Regions from separate parts of the Sulfurovum sp. TSL6 genome, predicted to be linked through region 2. Evidence: riboswitches for the same ligand, from Rfam matches in the RefSeq annotation. Region 2 holds a riboswitch; each other region holds the start of a gene.
The links. Region 2 has a riboswitch for cyclic di-GMP ahead of LDM93_RS03940 (hypothetical protein). Riboswitches for the same ligand answer to the same signal wherever they lie in the genome.
Positions count from the first base shown of each region.

Region 1: another riboswitch for cyclic di-GMP. It lies ahead of LDM93_RS00745 (ATP-binding protein); the one in region 2 lies ahead of LDM93_RS03940 (hypothetical protein).
Region 3: another riboswitch for cyclic di-GMP. It lies ahead of LDM93_RS06740 (hypothetical protein); the one in region 2 lies ahead of LDM93_RS03940 (hypothetical protein).

Region 1 is NZ_BPFJ01000001.1:154,420-161,586, reverse strand. It holds gene LDM93_RS00755 (efflux RND transporter permease subunit) at 1-2,184, opposite strand, end outside; gene LDM93_RS00750 (alkylphosphonate utilization protein) at 2,255-2,794, opposite strand; cyclic di-GMP riboswitch class I at 3,042-3,121, shown strand; gene LDM93_RS00745 (ATP-binding protein) at 3,311-5,965, shown strand; gene LDM93_RS00740 (ABC transporter ATP-binding protein) at 5,995-6,681, opposite strand; gene modB (molybdate ABC transporter permease subunit) at 6,681-7,167, opposite strand, start outside.
Region 2 is NZ_BPFJ01000001.1:795,303-802,469, reverse strand. It holds gene LDM93_RS03950 (EAL domain-containing protein) at 1-1,809, opposite strand, end outside; gene LDM93_RS03945 (hypothetical protein) at 2,071-2,538, opposite strand; cyclic di-GMP riboswitch class I at 2,804-2,883, shown strand; gene LDM93_RS03940 (hypothetical protein) at 3,047-3,484, shown strand; gene LDM93_RS03935 (cytochrome c family protein) at 3,766-6,183, opposite strand; gene LDM93_RS03930 (DNA polymerase IV) at 6,467-7,167, shown strand, end outside.
Region 3 is NZ_BPFJ01000002.1:348,031-355,197, reverse strand. It holds gene LDM93_RS06760 (heavy metal translocating P-type ATPase) at 1-873, opposite strand, end outside; gene LDM93_RS06755 (hypothetical protein) at 962-1,351, shown strand; gene rho (transcription termination factor Rho) at 1,588-2,916, shown strand; gene murI (glutamate racemase) at 3,021-3,812, shown strand; cyclic di-GMP riboswitch class I at 3,943-4,029, shown strand; gene LDM93_RS06740 (hypothetical protein) at 4,043-4,258, shown strand; gene trpS (tryptophan--tRNA ligase) at 4,282-5,244, opposite strand; gene der (ribosome biogenesis GTPase Der) at 5,297-6,703, opposite strand; gene LDM93_RS06725 (mechanosensitive ion channel family protein) at 6,735-7,167, opposite strand, start outside.

The sequences.
Region 1 (7,167 bases), 640 kb from region 2:
CTTGTACTCCATCTTTCCAAGCTGTGCATTGTTACCTACATCTTTCACATACGGAATGACAGACAGATTTTCTTCAATTCTGTTCATTGCATCTGCTATCTTTTGACCATCTTTTCCCGAAAGATTGATCTGTATATCATTTTTGATCAAACCGGGCTTGTCTTCACGCACACCAAGCTCTTCAAGCTGATACTTCTTCTTCATGGGTGCGATCTCTTTTCTCAGATCTTGTGCAAGGTCATAGGTATGTTTCTTTCTGATCTTTTCAGGATCATTGAACATAAAAGAAAAATTCAATATAGGATTGATATAGGCATCGATAAAACTCTGGGGTTCCATATCATACAATTCCATGGTAATGTAGAGCATATTGTCCCCATTTTCATCTGCGCCGGCGAGTGATCTTCGGTACCCTACAACGGTAGATGTGGATTTAAGTGCATAGGTCTCTTTTTTTGAAAGCACATACTTTTCCAACTCTTTGGCTATTTTGTCTGTCTCTTCAATGGTCGTATCCATATTACTTTTCCCTGTAATATACAGATAGTTGCCATCAAAACCAGGGAAAAACTGAAAATTGAGCATTTTGATCGTGAGGATGGTTAAAAGTGGTATCACTATGACAAACGTGAATAAAAAGATATATTTAAACCGGATCACAAGATGCAGCAACGCTTCATATTTGTTCTGCAGTGGTTCCCAATTGATAAAATTCTTCTGCTTTTTGAGCACCTCATCCGCATGCAAGGGTAGAAAGAAAAAACTTTCAAGAAGAGATCCCAAAAGGATCATGATCACAGTAATAGGAATAAGGATAATAAAGTTTTTGATCTCTCCGGTGAGCATGAACAGAGGAAGAAATGCCGCAATGGTTGTAAGTGTTGCCAAAGTGACAGGTAAAACCATCTCTTTTAACCCTTGATACACTGCCTCATTTTTCGCTAAACCTTCATTAATATGTCGCTGGATATTCTCAGAAACAACAATCGCATCATCCACAACGATACCTATGACGATCAGTCCTCCCAGTAATGAGACGATATTGATAGAATACCCCGTAAAGTAAAGGAACATGATCCCTATGGCAAAAGAGATAGGGATACCCATCGCTACAATAGATGCGATACGTATATTTATCAGTAACGTCATAGAGAGGAATACCAGCAGCAGTCCAAACATCAGGTTTGAAATGACGGTATTGAGCCTGTCCTTAACCGGTTTGGAACTGTCCTGGTAAAAATCAAAATAAACTTCAGGAAACTCTTTAGAGAGTTTTTCTTTTGCATATGTTTGCAGATCTCTGGAAATATGCATAGAATTTCCCTCAGGTCCTTTTGAGATCACCAATGTAATATTATTCCGTCCATTAAAAGTCGAAAGTGTTGTATCTTGAGGGTAAGTGATATCGACTTTCGCAACATCACCAAGCCTCACTTGCTGATCTCCTATTTTTATGAGTGCTGATTCCCATTCTTCTTTATTTTCTTTACCATTGACGGTAGAGAGAAAAATATAATTTCCACTTTGCTTGATATCCCCTATGGGATAGATATAAGAGGTTTTTGAGATGGCATCGATAAGCGTAAAAGGATCCAATCCATACGCTCTTACAGCCTCTTCATTGATCTGCACAGATACTTCCTGATCTGCATCACCATAGATCTTTACTTCACTGACATAAGGGTTTCTGGCAATTTTAGACTTCACTTCTTTGGCCGTTTCTATCAACTGGCCTTTGCTCAGATGTTCAGAAGAGAGCGAAAGTCTGATAAGCGGTCGATTGTGCAACAGTAGCTCTGCAGTAGGTTCTATCATATCTGCAGGAAGATATTGTCTACTGCGTGCGATAGCATCTTTGGCTTTATTGAGAGCATCTATTTTGTCTGCGCCGTCGTTAAGATCGAGAACGATAGAAAAAGTGCCTGACTTGATCACTGTTTCAATCTTATCTATACCTTGTATATTGCCCAGTTCATCTTCGATGTCACGCACTGCCATTTTATCAAGATTGTCCGCACTGGCACCTGCATAACTACCCCTGATAGAAATCTTGTCTAAAGCGATTTCGGGGAAAAGTTCTTTGGGAATATTATAATAGGAGTTGATACCTAGAAATAGGATAAAGACAAGGAGCACATAATTAAGACTTCTATTCTCTATAAAATAGTTAATGATCCTCATCATGATGTATCCTTGTTAAAAATTTTTGAATTATCTACGTATGATTTAAATCATAACCCCTGTTATCTAAATACTACAGCTTCTTTAAAAATGCCGAAATAATAAAAATCATTGTCCCGTTTACACGGCCTTGTATATGGGTAGGGTCACCTGGCACCATACGGATATTTTTCACGGTAGTTCCCTGCTTGGCTGTAAAACCTGCACCCTTTACCGGTAAGTCTTTGATGATGCTCACAGAATCACCCTCTTGCAAGATAGTACCATTCGCATCACGTGTAGGCTCTTGTTCTTCAGTGATCAACCCTTCCTCTGCCCATGTTTTTACTTCATCTTCAAGATACATCATGTCTAGTTGGTCTTGTGCACCAAGTTGCGTAAGAAGTCTAAAAGCCATGACTTGTACTGCAGGCTCCGTACTCCACATACTGTCATGAAGACAGTTCCAATGTTTTTCATTCTTTGTCGGATCATCTATAGAGTCTGCACAAGTACTACAAATCACAATAGCCTCATCTTTGGGTGCAACCGTGTAAGCACTCAGTCCCTCTTCAGAACTGCACAACTCACATTTCCCACCGCTTCTATCCATTAATGCTTTATCTATACTCATTTTTTTCCTTTGCTCTCTATAATGATCGATATTTTACTCTATTAGTTTTAATATAGCCCAAAAAGGCTCGACGGATGATATATATTGTAACATCTAAAACATTTTCATCACGAATATTGGATATCTTCATATCAGTTATAAAAGCTTACTTGCCACCATTTGTATTATCATGACTTAAATTATAAACTTAAATACTTCTATATAACGCTTTTTAAATCTTATCTTAGTATAATTTTTGAAGGTAAAAATGTTGAAAAGCTAAACTTGTTGTGAAACAAGGACAGAAAGTCATGGGTCTTTCCAAAAAAAGATCGCCAGACTGCACAATGGAATACACCCTTGGACTGTCCTACATATTCTATCTTCATTTACATGGCTTCAATTATTTTAAAAATAAAGGAATTCAATATGGTTGAAATTATAAAAAACACAATCAAGCATATACTTAAATTCTCTTTATTGATAGAGATATACTCCTAACACTTTACACTAGTAAAAGCTATTAAAAGGATCGACGTGAAGATATTGAAAAATAAATTTATACTTAGCCTACTCATAATTATGATTATAGGTATCACAGGTATGACCTCTTATCATACCTATCTCTCTTATCAAAAATATATGAGTGCACAAAACAATACGAAGGTTTCTTTTTTTGTAGAGTATTTCGAATCTGTTTTAGACAATATCATCAATGAAAGAATACAGAGCGCTACGTACTTCGTCACACATAAAAAAAATGATTTTAGGAAACTGAAAGAACTAAGGAATAACACAGATCAAAATCTATTGAAATTAGATACATTTATCAAACAGAACGATCATTTTACACACTATAGTAAATTTATTCGACACGCTACTAAAGCACTGGAACTTGTTAGAAGAGATGTGGATAGTTTAAATGATAATTATAATGACATTTTTTTGCATGCCTATCATGAGCAAATTTTTGGCCCATTGTCAGAGGTACTACAAAAGGTTGCTGCTGATGAAAAGTCTGAGGTGAAGCAAAGTTATCTGATGATGTATCAAAAGTATACTGCCCTGAAAGAGAACACCGTACAGGAGAATCTACTGATCTCTTCCATCTTACTGGAATCAAGAAAAATGAGTTATGTAGAGAGAGAACTTTGGGATCGGTTTATAAGCAAAGATACCTTACCCCAGTTTCATACAGTAGCAGACAGTACCATAGCGTTAAAACTGGGTGAACTACTTTCAGTAGAGAAGTTCAACACTATCATTGCTGAAGAACGCGACATGATCTCCTATGAAGCAAGATCAGGAAAATACTCTGTTTCTCACCTTGGGTGGTCAAACCAGATAGATATAAAAATGGACTACTTTAACAAAGTACAATCACTACTACGTACCCAGATCCAAAAAATAAACAAGGAAACGGTCACACAACATGAAAAGATCCTTGCATGGTATGGAGGATCAACATTCATACTATTACTTGTATTGCTTAAACTTTTTAGCTTATATTCCAAAATACAATCCAAGATACAAAATAATACAGAAATTTCCGAAGAGACATTAAAGGATATAAAACTGGTATTGAATGAAAACCAACAAAGAGAGCTTCAAAAGTTGATCCGCAATGGTAAATTTGACTATATCTATAAATTTTTGCTCAAAACCATTCAAGACGGCAATCAGACCAAAGACCTCTTTCTTGCCAGTATGTCCCATGAAATACGTACACCTCTGAATGGTATTCTTGGATTTACACAATTACTCAAAGAGACTGATGATCCAGAGGAACGGGCTGAATTTATTGCAGTCATAGAGAAGAGTGGAGAAAATCTTTTGACCATCGTCAATGATATTCTTGACCTCTCTAAGATCAAAGCACAGAAGATAGAACTTGAAGCTATAGAGTTTGATCCTGTAGATGTCTTTGAATCCGCTGTTGAATCTTATGCAGCTAAAGCGGCAGAAAACCATATTGACTTTAACATCTTTTTGGACCCAACGCTGCCTACCTTACTGATAGGTGACCCGACGAAGATCTCTCAAGTAATCGTGAACCTTGTGAGTAATGCCATTAAATTTACTTCCACCAACGGTGAAGTGAGTGTATCGATCAAGAAACTCTTTGAGAATGAGGATAAAGTAAACGTCAACTTTGAAGTTTCAGATACAGGTATCGGCCTCACCAAGGAGCAACAAGGAAAAATATTTGAAGCTTTTTCTCAAGCAGATGTCAGTACAAGTAGAAAGTATGGTGGTACCGGTCTGGGACTATCCATATCAGGTAAGTTCATAGACCATATGGGAGGGAAACTGAGCATTAGAAGTGTCAAAGATGAAGGTTCGACCTTCTATTTTACCTTGGCACTTAAGAAACCTAAGAGCGCTACACAAAGAGAAGTCAATGATATGAGTTCTTACACTGTCGGTATTCTTAATTCACATATAGATACAGACTATTACATTAACAAAAATCTTGAAACCTATATCGCTTACACAGGCGCAAATATCAAGCGTTATACAGATGAATCACTCTTAGCGTTAAAAGGCACTTCACAGCTCCCTGATATTCTTTTTATTGACCATAAATTCCGTCAGAGAGATGATGAACTAAAACCGTTCCTAGACCTTGATACCAAGATCGTTGTAATCTCAACAGGAGACCAGAAAAAAAATCTAAAGCGATACAAATCACAGATAGATAAGGTACTCTATAAGCCTGTGAATTTTTCTAAAACACTTAGAATGATGAATGACAAAGAGGATACTTTAGAGACGAAAGAGAATCTTACCTTTACAAATGTACATGTGCTGGTCGCAGAGGATAATAAAATTAACCAAAAGTTGATCCTCAATGTACTCAATCGACTCGGGATCAGTGTCACTATCGCAAATAATGGACAAGAAGCGCTTGAACACCGTATGAGAAATGAGTATGACATGATATTCATGGATATTGAAATGCCTGTGATGGGTGGTATGGAAGCGACGGGACAGATTATAAGTTATGAAAGGAAAAACCATAAACCACATATACCGATCGTCGCACTCACTGCAAATGCACTTGCAGGAGATAGAGAAAAATATATGAGTGCAGGTATGGATAGCTACCTTTCAAAACCTATAGATTTAGAGGCATTGAATCATCTCTTTGAAACCTATTTTGAAGATAGGATCATCCATGAAACCACATAGAGTATAGTTGTTCATCCCCGATGAACAACTTATACTGAAAGTGTATAAGTCACGGTAGAAGTTTTGAGAAGTATCTCTTCAGGATGCCCATCTGCTATGATCTTTCCTTGATCAAGAACCCATATACGATCAGCGAGATGATAAGAAGCATCGGCATCATGACTTACCATAATGGTTGTGGTACCAAAAGTTTCGTGCAATTTGAGTATCTCATCTTGTAATTTTGTGCGCATTGCAGGATCAAGAGCCGATAGAGGTTCATCCATCAGTAAAAGCTTTGGCTCTTTCATCATGGCACGACAAAGACTCACTCTTTGTTTTTGGCCACCGCTGAGGCCTTTTACATTACGGTGTGACAATCTGCTAAGTTCTGTCATCTCAAGAAGTCTTTGCGCCAGAACCTTGTCATTATTGACAAAGAGTAAATTCTCTTCTACGTTCATATTTTCAAACAGTGCATAATCCTGAAAGATAAACCCTATCTCTCTTTGTTGCGGTGGAAGCATTTTTTGATCAGCTAACCAAAGTACATCTTCCACATTAATATTACCTTCTGCATTTTCTAAGCCTGCTAAGACTCTAAGCAGCGTTGTTTTACCAGAACCGCTTTCACCCATCAGTGCAATAAACTCACCCTTTTGTATCTCTAAACTGACATCAAGATCCATATCACCATGCGCACCATGCAGTCTTTTATGTATGTCTATCTCTATCATTAAACGACACCTATTTTACGCTGACTGTGGTTAAAGATATACACGGATAAAAGCACTATAAAACTCATCAAAACCATGAACGCACTGTAGATATGTGCTGTACCATACTCCATCACCTCAACCATCTCATAAATAGCCACCGAAGCTACTTTCGTTTCACCTGGGATACTCCCCCCTACCATGAGCACTACACCAAACTCACCGATAGTATGTGCAAAAGTAATGATCAGTGCCGTGATAAGTGAAGGTTTGATATTTGGCAATGCAACCTTAAACACAGTCTGTAACTTACTCTTCCCTGCAAGGTAGGATGCCTCCAACATATGTTTGTTCAAAGACTCAAATCCACTTTGTAAAGGCTGTACCATAAAAGGAAGTGAGTAAAAACAACTTGCCACGACCAAACCGCTAAAAGAGAAGACCAACTTCACACCCAAAAGATCTTCAAAAAAAGCTCCCACTGCAGAGTTCGGGGAGAGTACGACT
Region 2 (7,167 bases):
ATAGAACTGAAAGTTGTTGCGTCCGCTTTCTTTTGCCCTATACATAGCCGTATCAGCATACTTTAAAAGATCTTTTTCATTGTCTGCATCTTGGGGATAAAGACTAATACCGATACTGCTTGTAATATATAATACATGCTGATTAACATGTATGGGTTCTGAAAACATATTGAGAATAGCATGTCCTAATTTAGATGCATCTTCTGAATAGATGACATCTTCCATGATAATGGTAAATTCATCTCCGGCTAAACGGGCAAGCGTGTCTTCTTTACGTATAGAACTCTTAAGTATTTCTGTTATTACTTTTAAAACTCTATCTCCTACGTCATGACCCAATGAATCATTGATCTCTTTAAATTTATCCAAGTCGATAAAAAATAGTGCCAATCCTCTCTCTTTCTTTTTTGCCTTTGTAATCCCTTGTTTCAAACGAGTGTTAAATAGTGCACGGTTAGGAAGTCCTGTAAGTGAATCATGATTAGCTTGGTGATGCAAAATATTTTTTTGTTTTTCTACTTCTTTTTCAGTTTCTGTACGATCAAGAATATCTTTGGTTAACTGCTCTTTAGTGATCTCAAGCTCTTTTGTTTTCTTTAATAATTGTTGATTTATCGTAAGAAGATCATTTGTTTTTTGTAGAATCTTAGTTTCCAAAAACTTTTGATTGCTCTTTTTTGCTTTTAAAAGTAGCTTTTGTTTTTGTATCTTCTTGAGATTCAGTTCACTGTACTTGTTGCTCAAGATAAGTGTAAAGAAGATGATCTCAATAAATGAACCTGCAAGAAAAGCGTATCTGTTTATGTCTGTATTGTCTAAGACACCATTAAAGGTTAAAGTCATCATACCCATAGCAGGCATATAAATGATAAGTGCAATAAGATAGTATCTGGCACCTATAAGACCTTGATACCAGGCTTTGACTGCGATAACAAGAAGAAGAGTAAAGAACAATGATGAATAAATGTTAAACATTAAACATGCATAGGGGATATCTTGTGATATAAGCAGTGCAAAAAGTAAAAAAACTGCTGCTGATATCTTAAAAAGCTTATCGATCATTGGCATGCGTTTTTGCAACTCTAAAAAACGACCTGAGAACAGAACCAGGAACAATACTACAATAGTGCCAACAACATGCAGCCCTTCACTCCAACCAGAAAAACCAAGCTCTAAGTAAAAACCACTTTTCATAGCTATAAATACAATAAAAGAGAGTATATATGCAATGTAATATGCGAAGATACGATTTTTAATGATGATTAAATTATACATACTGAATAAGACTATAATGAATAATATACCAGCATAGATAATATAGATATCTGTAATATCAATACGGTTGGGTCTAAAAAACTCTTCTTCAGTCAAGATCTTAAATTCCCCAATATGTCCCGAATCTGTCTTGCCTTTTATATAATATGTCGCACTTTCGTTTGGTGAGATATGTAGTTTATAGGCTGGATTGTAATTTTGAATACTTCTTTCTTGAAGCCTTACATTGAGACCATTTTTCTGTATATCCCATGCATCATTATTTTTTGTATACAGATCTAATGTTGACCAAAAAGGCTCTGTAAAATAAAGTACATAATCTTCATTATCACTATGATTTGTTACATGTAGTTTTATCCATGCTGTCCCCGTATAATAACCTTGAGAAAATTGACTTGGTATCACCTTGGTAAAATCTATCTTTTCAATAGTGTTAATATCAAGTGTATTGCTGTGATCATAATAATAGTAGAGTGTAAAGTGGTCATATTGTTCTTTTTTATCTGTAAGTGTAACGGCGGGATATGATGTCACTACAGATAAAACTAATAAAACTAATATTTTTCTAAACATGTTATCCAGCTAAGTATATGTATTTGTTAATCAGACCTCTTAAATTTATTATTATAGATTATAATAGTTTATTCTTAACTTTAATGTAATTGAACTGAAGTGTTATGAGATGTTTAGTAATTCTTAATAGAAGCATTCGTATAAAATATAAGAGATGACTCGAAAGAAAAGTGTCATAGTTAAGGTAAACATACTAAAGATGTAAATTTCTCTAAGAACTTGTTATGCTTCTCTTTCTTCTTTTCTTCTGTCTTTTCCATTGAACATAGTAGAGGTGAGATCTTTAAAGTCATCATTGAGACTTACCCCTGCCATTTTTTCAAATTCATCAAAGTCTGAATAATATACTGTGAATGAAATTTCCGTCACATGCACCATGTTCCAGTTTTCAGCAAACACCTCTTTTTGGAATGCAACATGAGCAGATGTAGGATGATCTTCTTCACTGTCAATGCCATCTCCTCTTTTTCTATCGTAAGAGTATCTTATAAACATAGGTATCAGTTCCAGTTCTTTTATCTGGTCTATCTTGTCCTGCTTTGCTTTGGCAATAGTCTCTTCATCTGCATTTACATCTTCACAGCCAAAATATCTTCCTGTTAGAACTCTATTGAAGGTTCTTCCTGGGGGATTTTGGACTTCGGTTTTTTCCTTTTTTTTACCAAATATTTTTCTCAACATCTCTATCATACACCTTCCTTCCTTCTTAATATTATACAATATATTTTAAAGAAGACAAATAGATGTCTATTTTTCTAAAAAATAATAATGACACGTGTAGATATGAAGTCTATTGGCTTGGTATTCATAGTAAAAGATCATTAAAAATGGCCAAAAATAATAAAGGATAAATATAATTATTTGTTTTGCAAATGCCTCTGCTTATTGAATAGAGTGTAAGATTTATTTAATTATATATCCAATATAATCAATTACGAAAGTTATTTTTAAATATTATTGATTGAGCCAAACTTGTTGTGAAGCAGGGACGGAAAGCTATGGGTCTTAGTAGATTAAGATTGCCAGGTTGCTACATACGAATACTTGTATTTTATGTATATGTTCTACTTTACTCTTTTATGCATAAATCTTATTTAATTTAAATTATTTTGTTCTAATAAAAACGAACCCATATCATATAGTGTATGACACTTAAACAGAGTTTTTAAAGATGCAATACCTACAGTAAAGGATCATCATGTACGTAAGAGAAGAGACTATAGAAGAAGAAAATTTAGACTGGGATGCGCTTACACAAGTATCAAAAGATAATCAAGAACAACTTATAGAGGATACGAAAGAAGAAACTGTTTCTCATGACCCTTTCTCTAAACCAAAGAAAACATTTTTGAAAAACCGTGTCAAAAGTCAAAAATTAGGCCCTAAGTTTACTCTAAAAAATGAATTGACTGATCTTTTTAAGAAATATGCAGAGGTTTCTTTACTTCTAGGGATTGTCTTTATACCTTATACTTTGGGGTTCGTGATTAGCTATTTTTTATTTTATTTCTATGGCGGTATGTCCATCAGTAATTTTCTTGGTGTGCAGGAAGTACCTACTACCATTGAATTATGGTCTATAGGTGCGTATTTGTTTATAACTGTTGGTGCTGTCTTGGCTTTTTTTATTCCTTAGCATAATGAGTAAACACTCATTATGTTGCTTAGATAATGCTCTATACACTTAATTACATCTTTTGACAGTATACCTTTCAAAGTTTACATTAGACTCATCCACTATATAATCATTTTCTACTATTTTTATTTCAAATTTAGGCACAAAATTGTAAAAAATGAGTATGAAAAACTAGCTTTTGTATGTAGTTTTATAGATAATATTTGTAAGTAGTTATAAAAGCATGTAAAAGAAGAGTAGTGTTATTCCACCCTCAACTGGGGTGGAATCAAGAAGTTTACCTAAGGTGATTCTGGATATCTATATACTTCTGTAACCAATAGTTTCTTCGCATCACTCTTAGCTTGGTCTAGGAAACCAGTAGCCGGATCAACGACGAATTTACCATTAGCACCTTTTTGCATGTAGTATACTCTATATTCTACTTTCACATTCGTTTTACCTGTGATATCGTAAGTCAGTGTATATGTTTCTGTTTCATTAGGACTTAGGCGGTTATCTTTTTCAACCATCCATGAGTCAAATCCAGGACGTACAATAAAGGTATCGCTAGTGTTCTTACTTGGCTTACCATTTGCATCATACCTTTTACCTGTTTCATGTCCATAAATACGAGTAAACGTAGAGTTATTACTATCTACGACTATCGCTGCATTTGTTACAGTACCTGTTGTTACTCCACTGTTATCTGTAGATTGCGTGTCGAAGCTTACTGTTGCATCTACACCCGTAATAGTGTATTTTGTACCATCAAATTTCTGCCCACTTACTTCTGAGCCATTCAAGTCTGTTACTTTTCCAGGGAAGTCTAAATTTTCGCTTCCATTATTGGCAACTGGAACTGGAGTTAATGCACTTGAGTGAAGTACTTTACCAGCTAATGGTTGTACATTATTTTCAATATAATCAAAGGAAGAGTCACCAGTACTAGTACTAATAGGAACTATACCTTGGTCAGATGTCACGATCAAACGTGTTAATACACGACGCATAGGGTGTGCACCTGGGAACATGTGTGCAGTCTTATTTGTTAGTGCAGTAGTCACTGTTAATGCGTTACCATCATTTGACACTGATTCATTTACTTTCGCTTCAAATCCACTTTGGATCTTAGCAGTAACACTTGTTTTTTGACCTGTTTTACTTGCACCTAAGAATGCATGTGAGTTTAACCAACCAGCAGCTACAGGGTTTTCATCACCATGACTTTCTGGATCCGTAGGATCAAAGTGAGCAGTTAGATTAGGATTATCTGCGAGTGTCCATAACTTATCTGGACGTGCCCATTGGTGTAGTACTGTACCTTCTATTCTTTCCATATGACATTTTTGACATTTCGGTGAACTTAATGTGTCACTGGAAGCTACATCAGTACCTGTAGTCACAGCCATTTGTGTTGAACAAAGTTCCATAAAGTGACCTTCACCATCTTCACCGCCTGGTACTGCTGCCCCTGCAGAACGTTGATGACATGAAAGACATAAGCCTTTACCGCTTTCTCCAAAGTGGTTGTTTAATTCCACTTCATAATGTGGATTGATCTGTGCTTTTCTATCTGTCTGATCTGTTTCGTTTTCATTGTTAGTACCTGTGACACCATATGGTCCGTAGAACGGTCCACCAGTAAAGTGTACTTTGCCATTTGTTCCATTGATATCTTTACTTGTCATTGTATAACGACCATCAACGGTTTTACCTTCATCAAATTCACCTGCATCAGCCAAGTAATTCACACCTTTTGGTGTTGCATTGTAGTCAGCATATTTTTCAGGTCCCCAAAGTCTAAAGAATTTATTCATATTAGCATGAGTAGCATCATCATGATATGTTAGATCAGTTCCTGCTTCTTGCTTGATAGGTCCATGAGGGCCTACACGCATATCTTTAGCTAAAGTATAAATACCGTTATCCATACCATATTCTTTCATTAGTCTAGGCGTCTCTATGCTATGACAGAACGCACAGTTAATACCTTCACGATTGGCTTCATGTCCGATCTGGAATGTTGCTTTATATACTCTATCTGTTTGAGGATTTGCAGCAATAACTGCGATCTCTCCATTTGGATCCTGTACTGCTGGTTCATGTAATGCCTTTAGACCTTTTAACTCTGTATTGTTAAGGTCTAGTGCACTTCCTACATCAGTTACTGTTACTCTTACATCACCTGCATAGTAAGCACCTGGAGCATGACATTTGATACATGTTTGTGCTGCACCACTAAACATGTTGTTAGTTCCTACAGAAGTACCATTAATAATGTCTTTTTGCTGGTATTCTATATCTTTTACCTCACCAATTTTTGCTAAGTGTGTACGTAAGAAATCCTGGAACTTAGATTGGAATATCGGATCTGTCCACGATTTTCCATGCATAGAACCTTTCCATGTGTCATAGAGTTCATTATGACAGTTCATACATTTATTATCGGCACTGTCAAAGAGTGTATTTCCGTATTTTATGCCAGTATGATATTCAGCTGCTGCAGCAGATAGCGGTGATACACGTGTACCTCCGGTGTAGTCGACATAGGTGATATTTTGATCTGTAACTATCTGATAGCCTAACTCGCCTGGAGCAGGATCACTGTCTGTAACTGTTGTTACTGTAGATGTGCTGCTACCATCACCACATCCGCTTAATGAAAAAACGACTCCCACAGTTAACAAAAGCATTAATGCTTTAGTATTTAACTTCATTCTTCTTCCTTTTAGTCTAATTATGTTCAAGACACCAAGTGTCAAACCTAATTGATATTAGAATACTAATATCCCCCCTATGGATTGTTATAAAACAATCCATTTTAATTCTAGAATATAAGTGTTAAGTAAGTGTTAAATAATATTTAACTTATAAATAAAAATTATTTATTTTATATTTTTGAAAAACATTGGAAAAATCTATGACATTTTGTCATATTTTTAATGTTTGCTTTTAAAGCCGGATATACTTTTCCAAATACGATAGAGAAGGTTAAATAGTATGTTTTTGCATATCGACATAGACAGTTTTTTTGCTTCTGCCGAACGGAGTGTAAATCATGCTTTAAAAGGTATACCTATGTGTGTCGGGTCTCGCAGTAACCTTGAGATATTTAATAAAAAACGCACCCATATTAGGCTTATGAATGATAATTCCGGTGCGTTTGTTGCTCCTGTGTTCTATAGTGATAAAAAGAAAACGTTTGAGACTTATTTTGTAGATGAGATAGAAGGAAGAAAAAAGATACGGGGCATCGTAACTACTGCAAGTTATGAAGCGAGATTATGTGGAGTGAAAACGGCTATGCCCATAGCACAGGCATTACATCTTTGCCCTGAGATGACGGTGATACCTTCGAACTATCCACTTTATCATAAGCTTTCGCATAAGATACATGATTTCATGTTGGCACATATTCCCAAGGTAGAACAGTACAGCATTGATGAGTTTTTTGGTGATGTCAGCGGTTGGAAAAAAGATGAAGAGGTGTATGGTTTTGCTCAAGAGTTACAGGCAAAGATACTGGAATATTTTGACATTCCTGTTTCGATAGGGATTGCAAAGGCAAAATGGATCGCCAAACTGGCAACAGAGTCTGCCAAGCCTTATGGTGTGTATGAGGTGAAAGATATAGATACCTATATAGAAAATATTCCTATTAAAGCGTTTCCAGGTATAGGAAAAGGATTTCAAAAGAGGCT
Region 3 (7,167 bases), on a different contig from region 2:
TACTTCAAGGTATTTTCCTACCAGCACAAAAGTGATAATCATCACCACTGAGTCAAAGTAGACTTCTCCGCTTTGACTGATCATCGCGTAGATGGAGTAGATATAAGCAGAGAGTGCACCTGAGGCAACAAGGGTATCCATATTGACGATATTGTTTTTATAGCCATAGTAGGCACCTCGGAAGAATATCCATCCAGAGTAAAAAAGTACAGGTGTAGCTAAGATGAATTCAGCCACATTGAGAATGTCTTTAAACGATTGCTGTATACCGCCAAAGTATCCGGCATAGTGTGCAACAGCCAACCACATAATGTTCATAGATCCAAATACAGCCACCAAAATACGGGAATAATAGGTTTTTCGTGTACGGGTGGCACGTTCTTCCTGAAGCTTTGGATCATAAGGGTAGGCATTATAGCCGATGGAACGAATCGTTTCTATAATTTTGGAGAGCTTGATGACCTCCGGGTCCCAGATGACCTTGGCTTTGTTGTTGGTGTAGTTGATACTGGTTTCAATGACCCCATCCGTTTTATGGAGAACCTTTTCGTTCAGCCATACACAGGCAGAACAGTGGATACCTTCGATGATAAGGTTAATTTCACACAGTCCATCCTCATGGGTAGTGATATACTTGTTTTTAAATCCTTCTAAGTCAAACTTTTCCAGATCTTCATTGCTTTGTATGGCAGGTTGAAGTTTGGTATCGCCTAACTTGTCATAAAAGGTATCCAACCCTTCAGAGTTTAAGAGATGGTAGACACCCTGGCAGCCTTTACAGCAGAAATAAAGTTGTGTCTCATTCTGCTGTTCAGCGATCATCACTTCTTCAGGAAAAGTGAGATTACAGTGGGTACATGCGATGTCTGCCAATGATAATTCCTTGATTGATGGTAATATGCAGTTTTTTGTCCACATTATGAGAAGTGTATATTTTATCTAAATATGGGTAAAATCTTCTATGGAAAATGCACTTTTATTTACGATCATCCTTCTTTTTGCAGAACTTTTTGAGGCAACTATTCAGCGTGCCCCAACGCTTTTGGGTGTTTTGAAAAAACTCTATGCTTATTATCAGAAAAGTATCTTTCTGTTTTTTCTCATCCAGCCTGGGTTTTACTTTATACTTTTAATAGTAGTCCTTACAGGTGTACTGAATGTGACGATGATCTTTCTTTTGGCGATTAAAATTTTTGACATGTTTTATAAAATAGAACTGATTAAAAAAGTGTTTATCGATCGTAAAGTATCCCCGGAGATAGCACAAATGTTAGAATGGAAAATGCCTCCAATATTTTTTTTGATGGGGGCTGCCTTATATCCTCCGTTATTGTTTTATGCTCTAATATGAATGCATGTGACCAGTCACAGAACCAGATACTGACAAGCAACTAAATTGCAGTGCAAGCGAGGCACTAAATGCCGAGTCGTAATCTGCATAGTGTCAATGTAATCTGTCATGCTTTGCCCAAGAGGCGTCCTTAATGATAATTTCAGCCAAAAAAGATTATAATGCCATAACTACACGTAGCACATCGTATGGCTAACGTACAATCTCCATAATGCATATTCAATACAAGAGGAAATATGAGCGATAATAAAAAATCTTCTAACGGCAATACTGCCAGCAGAAAAAACAGAACACACGTACCGGTAGATGGCTACAAAATAGAAAATCTTCAACAACTCCCACTGACAGAACTTGTAACGATAGCAAAAGAAGTAAAAGTTGAAAATCCCAATGAATTTCAAAGAAAAGATCTTATTTTTGAAATCCTCAAATCTCAAGTGAGCCAGGGAGGATTTATCCTCTATACGGGTATTCTTGAAGTGATGAACGATGGTTTTGGTTTTTTACGTTCTATCGATGGGAACTTTGCCAACTCCAGTAATGACACCTATGTAAGCGGTACTCAGATCAAACGATTTGCACTGAGAAATGGTGATATCGTGACAGGCCAGGTACGTTCGCCTAAAGATCAAGAAAAGTATTATGCATTGCTTAAAATTGAAGCGATCAATTATTTAGCGCCTGAGAAGTCAAAACAGAGACCTCTTTTTGAAAACCTTACACCATTATATGCAAGTGAACAACTCAAGCTTGAGTATAACCCAATGAAAATGACAGGACGTGTACTGGATCTCTTTACCCCTATAGGAAAAGGACAAAGAGCACTTATCGTTGCTCCGCCAAGAACAGGTAAAACAGAACTGCTTAAAGAACTTGCGCATGGTGTTACGTATAATAATCCTGATGCTTCACTGATGGTACTTCTTGTAGATGAAAGACCTGAAGAAGTCACAGACATGCAGCGTTCAGTGAAAGGTGAAGTGTATGCTTCAACTTTTGACCTTCCAGCCCAAAACCATGTTAGAACAGCAGAAATGGTGATAGAAAAAGCCAAAAGACGTGTGGAGATGGGTAAAGATGTTATCATTTTACTTGATTCTATCACAAGACTTGCACGTGCTTACAACACAGTCACACCAAGTTCAGGTAAAGTACTTTCTGGTGGTGTGGATGCCAATGCACTGCATAAACCAAAACGTTTCTTCGGTGCAGCAAGAAACATAGAAGAGGGTGGTTCTTTGACCATCATTGCTACAGCACTGATAGATACAGGTAGCCGTATGGATGAAGTGATCTTTGAAGAGTTTAAAGGTACAGGTAACTCTGAAGTAGTTCTCAGCCGTCACGTTTCTGAAAGACGTATCTATCCTGCGATCGATGTAACGAAATCGGGAACAAGAAAAGAAGAGTTGATGATGGAGCCTGAAACCCTTCAAAAAGTTTGGGCATTGAGAAATGCAATGCAAAACATGGAAGAGGTAGAAGGGCTGAAATTCCTCTTCTCTAAAATGATGAAAACCAAAACAAATGAAGAGTTTCTTTCTATGATGAACGAAGGTGCGTAGGTAACTGCAATGAAAATATCTATATTTTCATCTGAGCCGATAGCTGAAGCTTTAGTGAAAGGAATTGTAGATGGGCTTTGCCTATCTACAAGGAGATAACTATCATGCGTATTGGTGTTTTTGATTCTGGTTTGGGTGGCTTGACCGTTGTTCAGGCAATGACCCAAGTGATCAAAGGTGCTCAGATATTCTATGTGGCAGACACCAAAAATGCGCCTTATGGCGAAAAAACCCCTGAACAAATTCTACAATACTCACTAAATATAACCAAATATCTTGTTAAGACCCATCAGATAGATGCATTGATCTTAGCCTGTAATACGGCTACTTCTTCTGCGATCCAACATTTGCGTGAAACGTATCCTTCGCTGATCATTATAGGTACAGAACCTGGTATCAAACCGGCTATCGAGCAGACGAGAACAGGGAAAATAGGGGTTTTAGCAACACCAGCCACACTACAGGGAGATAAGTATCAGACATTGGCACAAACGCTCTCTTCACAAAAAAGTGTTGACATTTTTGAACAGGCTTGTCCCGGTTTGGTTGAACAGATCGAAAAAGGTGAAATGGATAGTGACGTGACAAAAGGGTTACTTGAAAAATGGCTTGCACCTATGCGTCAGAATAATGTAGATACGATCGTACTGGGATGTACACATTACCCTCTTGTGGGTCAAAGTATTGAAAAGATTATGGCCTGTAATGTGAGTCTGATCCATACGGCTGAAGCTATATCCAAACATTTACTCACATTAGGCACCCAAAAAGGACATCTCAATGAGGGCGACTTACAGGTGCATATTCATACTACGGGTGAGATTCATATGCATGTTGTTGAGAGTCTTATTGGTGCCTATGAAAATATATATTTCATAGACGTTGAAAATAACTAAAGTCCACTATTTAATTTTTCTAGGCTGCTACTTAATTATACATTAGTTAAAGTTATTTCCAATTATATTTTTATGAAAAACGGCTACTATAAACTTATCTATGTTAAAATACATCCACACGGTTTTACTGTATGTAAAAAGCCTAGTTTGTTGTGAAGCAAGTGCAGAAAGTTATGGGACTCAGAAACTTCATATCTGAGTTTGCCAGACTACCAATTTGAGGATAAAAGATGAAAAATTTGTTAGAAAGCTTTGCTATATTTCTTGTTGGACTTTTGTCTATAGGTGTTGTATATTTAATTGTACAGTACAATTCGATCGATGATAAAAATTACGTAGACCCGTTAGACAAGACTGCATATCAAATGCCGACTGATGCAGAATTAGAAGAAGCTGATGATCTTGATCTTGATGATGAAGATATTGATCTAGAGGATGAAGCGTAGATGAGGCGAAAGTAGGACTTACTTTACAGTAGTCCTACCGCTTCTCTTACTTTCGACATTTTGGCATTTGCTATAGCTTTGGCTTTCTTAGCGCCTTGAGCCAAAATGTCATTTACCTCATCCATATGGTTGAGGTAATACTCGCGTTTTTCCCTGGCTTCACCCAGTTCTTCCCAAATCAACTCTTTAAGATACTTTTTGAAGTGCCCATACCCCTCTTTACCGCTTTTATAACGTGCCTGCAGTTCAAGTTTTTGTTCATCATTTAAAAAGAGTGATGCCAATGCATAGATATTGTCTCCCTCATATTCCAATGGTTCACCTAATGGCGTAGAGGATGAGACGATCTTATTACATCTTTTTTGCAGCGGTTTCTCATCCATAAAAAGGTCAATGGCATTCCCATAACTCTTACTCATCTTTTGCCCGTCTATGCCCGGGATCGTAGCAACATCCTCTTGTACAAGATGCTCAGGAAGTGTAAAGATCTCTCCATACTCATTGTTGAATTTTATCGCGATGTCTCTTGTCATTTCAACGTGTTGGATCTGGTCTTTTCCTACAGGGACTTTTTCAGTGTCTAACATCAGTATATCTGCAGCCATAAGTACGGGATAAGAGAAGAGTGCATGATTCGCGGCAATACCTTTAGCTACTTTGTCTTTATAGGAATGTGCACGTTCAAGTAGTCCCATAGGCGTAAACTTAGAAAGTATCCAGTAAAGTTCAAGTACTTCAGGCATATCACTCTGTACCCAGAATGTTGTTTTCTCCGGGTCAATTCCAATGGAAAGGTAGTCAACAGCAGCATCAATAGTGTGTTGTTTCAGTGTGGCTGCATCTTTTGAAGTGGTCAGTGAGTGGTAGTTGGCGATAAATGTAAAAAGTTCATGCTCTTCTTGAAGTTCAACCATAGGTTTCATAGCTCCAAAATAGTTCCCTATATGAAGTTTTCCTGAAGCTTGTATTCCTGTAAGTACACGCATATTGTATCCTAAAATAATTTTAGGAGATTATAGCGAAGTGTTAGTAAAAAACCTATTCATCGTCATCGAACCGTTCACCGCGTTTACGGGCAACGATGTCTAAAGGTACACCTTCAAAGTCAAACTTGCTTCGAAGGAAGTTTGACAGGTAACGTTTGTAGGAAAAGTGTATAAATTCAGGTCTATTGCTTATGAGAGCAATTTTTGGTGGTTTTGTCTCATACTGTGTCGCATACTTGATATTTACTACCGCACCGTTATGTGTAGGTACATGGTGTCTTCTTATGGCTTCACGTATGGTATCGTTAAGTTCAGAAGTAGGGATACGTTGGGTGTATCGCTTATAGATCTCTGTGACTTGGTCAAGTATCTTGTTGACACGCAACCCTGTTTTTGCCGAAATGGTAATAAGCGGTGCATAGTGAAGGAACTTCATTTCATCTCGTATCTCTTCAACCACTTCCTCATAGGTTTTGTCTCCATGTATGTCCCATTTATTCACAACGATAAGACAAGCCAATTTGTATTTCTCTATGAGTCCTGCAACCCTTTCATCAAGCTCTGTCACACCTGCAGTTGCATCGATCATAAGCAGTACCAGGTTTGCTTTTTCCAGCATTTCTGTCGTACGTGTCAGAGCATACTTCTCAATACCTACAATTTTACTTCTTCTTCTGATCCCTGCTGTGTCAACGAAAGTAATTTTATAGTCATTGTATTCTATCATCTCATCAATGGGGTCAATCGTGGTTCCTGCAACATCAGAAACGACTGAACGCTCTTCACCCAACAGTGCATTAAGGAGTGAACTTTTTCCTGTGTTGACACGACCGATTATCGCGACTTTGATCTCATTGTCTATGGTTTCTTCTTTGACACTATTAATATCACGAATGATCTCATCAAAAGGATCTACTTCCGCATCTTCAGTTAATTCAAGTCCTTCAGGTTCTTCTTCGCGAGGAGGGATGAGTGCTTCAAGCCATGCATAGAAGTCATTAAAATAACGGTTATGACTGACTGACATAGGAAAAGTTGCCTCTGCACCAAACTCCAAAAATTCCCAGTAACGCTCTTCTTCTTTGTCATTGTCAATCTTGTTGACAACAAGCGCAAGCGGTTTACCCATGGCCTGAAGTTTGTAAAAGAGTTCTCTGTCTTCTTCAGATGGCAGTGTTTTACCATCTACCATATAGATGATGATATCTGCCATTTCAGCCGCTTTCAGTGAAAAATCGGCTACCTTAGAGAAAAGTTCAGTAGAATAGTCTATTCCTCCTGTATCGATCACTTCAAAGTCACGGTTTTCTGAAATAGTCACGATACGTTTTTTGATATCTCTTGTGGTTCCTGAGATATCAGCAGTGATGGCATCTCTTTGTCTTGCCAAACGGTTGAAGAGTGAACTCTTTCCTACATTTGGACGTCCTAGTATCGCTACTTTTTTAAGTTCTTGCATAAATAGTATTCTTTCTTAATAATTATCGTAATTATAACACATTTTTATCAGGTATCTGTTCCATGTAGATAGACCGTGAAGGAAAGGCAAAACTTGACCCGTTGTCTTCAACGATTTTCATAATTTTCAGATGGATATCTTCACGTATATTTAAATAGCGTTCCCAGTTGGAAGTGCTGGTAAAAGCATAGATAAAGATATTGAGTGAAGAGTCCCCAAAAGATTCAAAATTGACGAGTAAAGCATCTTTTTGAGAGATTTTTTCATGGGTATGCAACATCTCTCTGAGATCTTTTACTATGGCATTCACTTGATCTCTGCTGGTACCGTATGTGAGTCCTACCTGCATTTTGATTCTACGGATACCTCTGCGAGAAAAATTTTCTATAGGGGAATTAGAGACAATTTGGTTAGGAACGGTGATAAGTGACTTTTCAAATGAGCGTATTTTAGTCGTACGCATC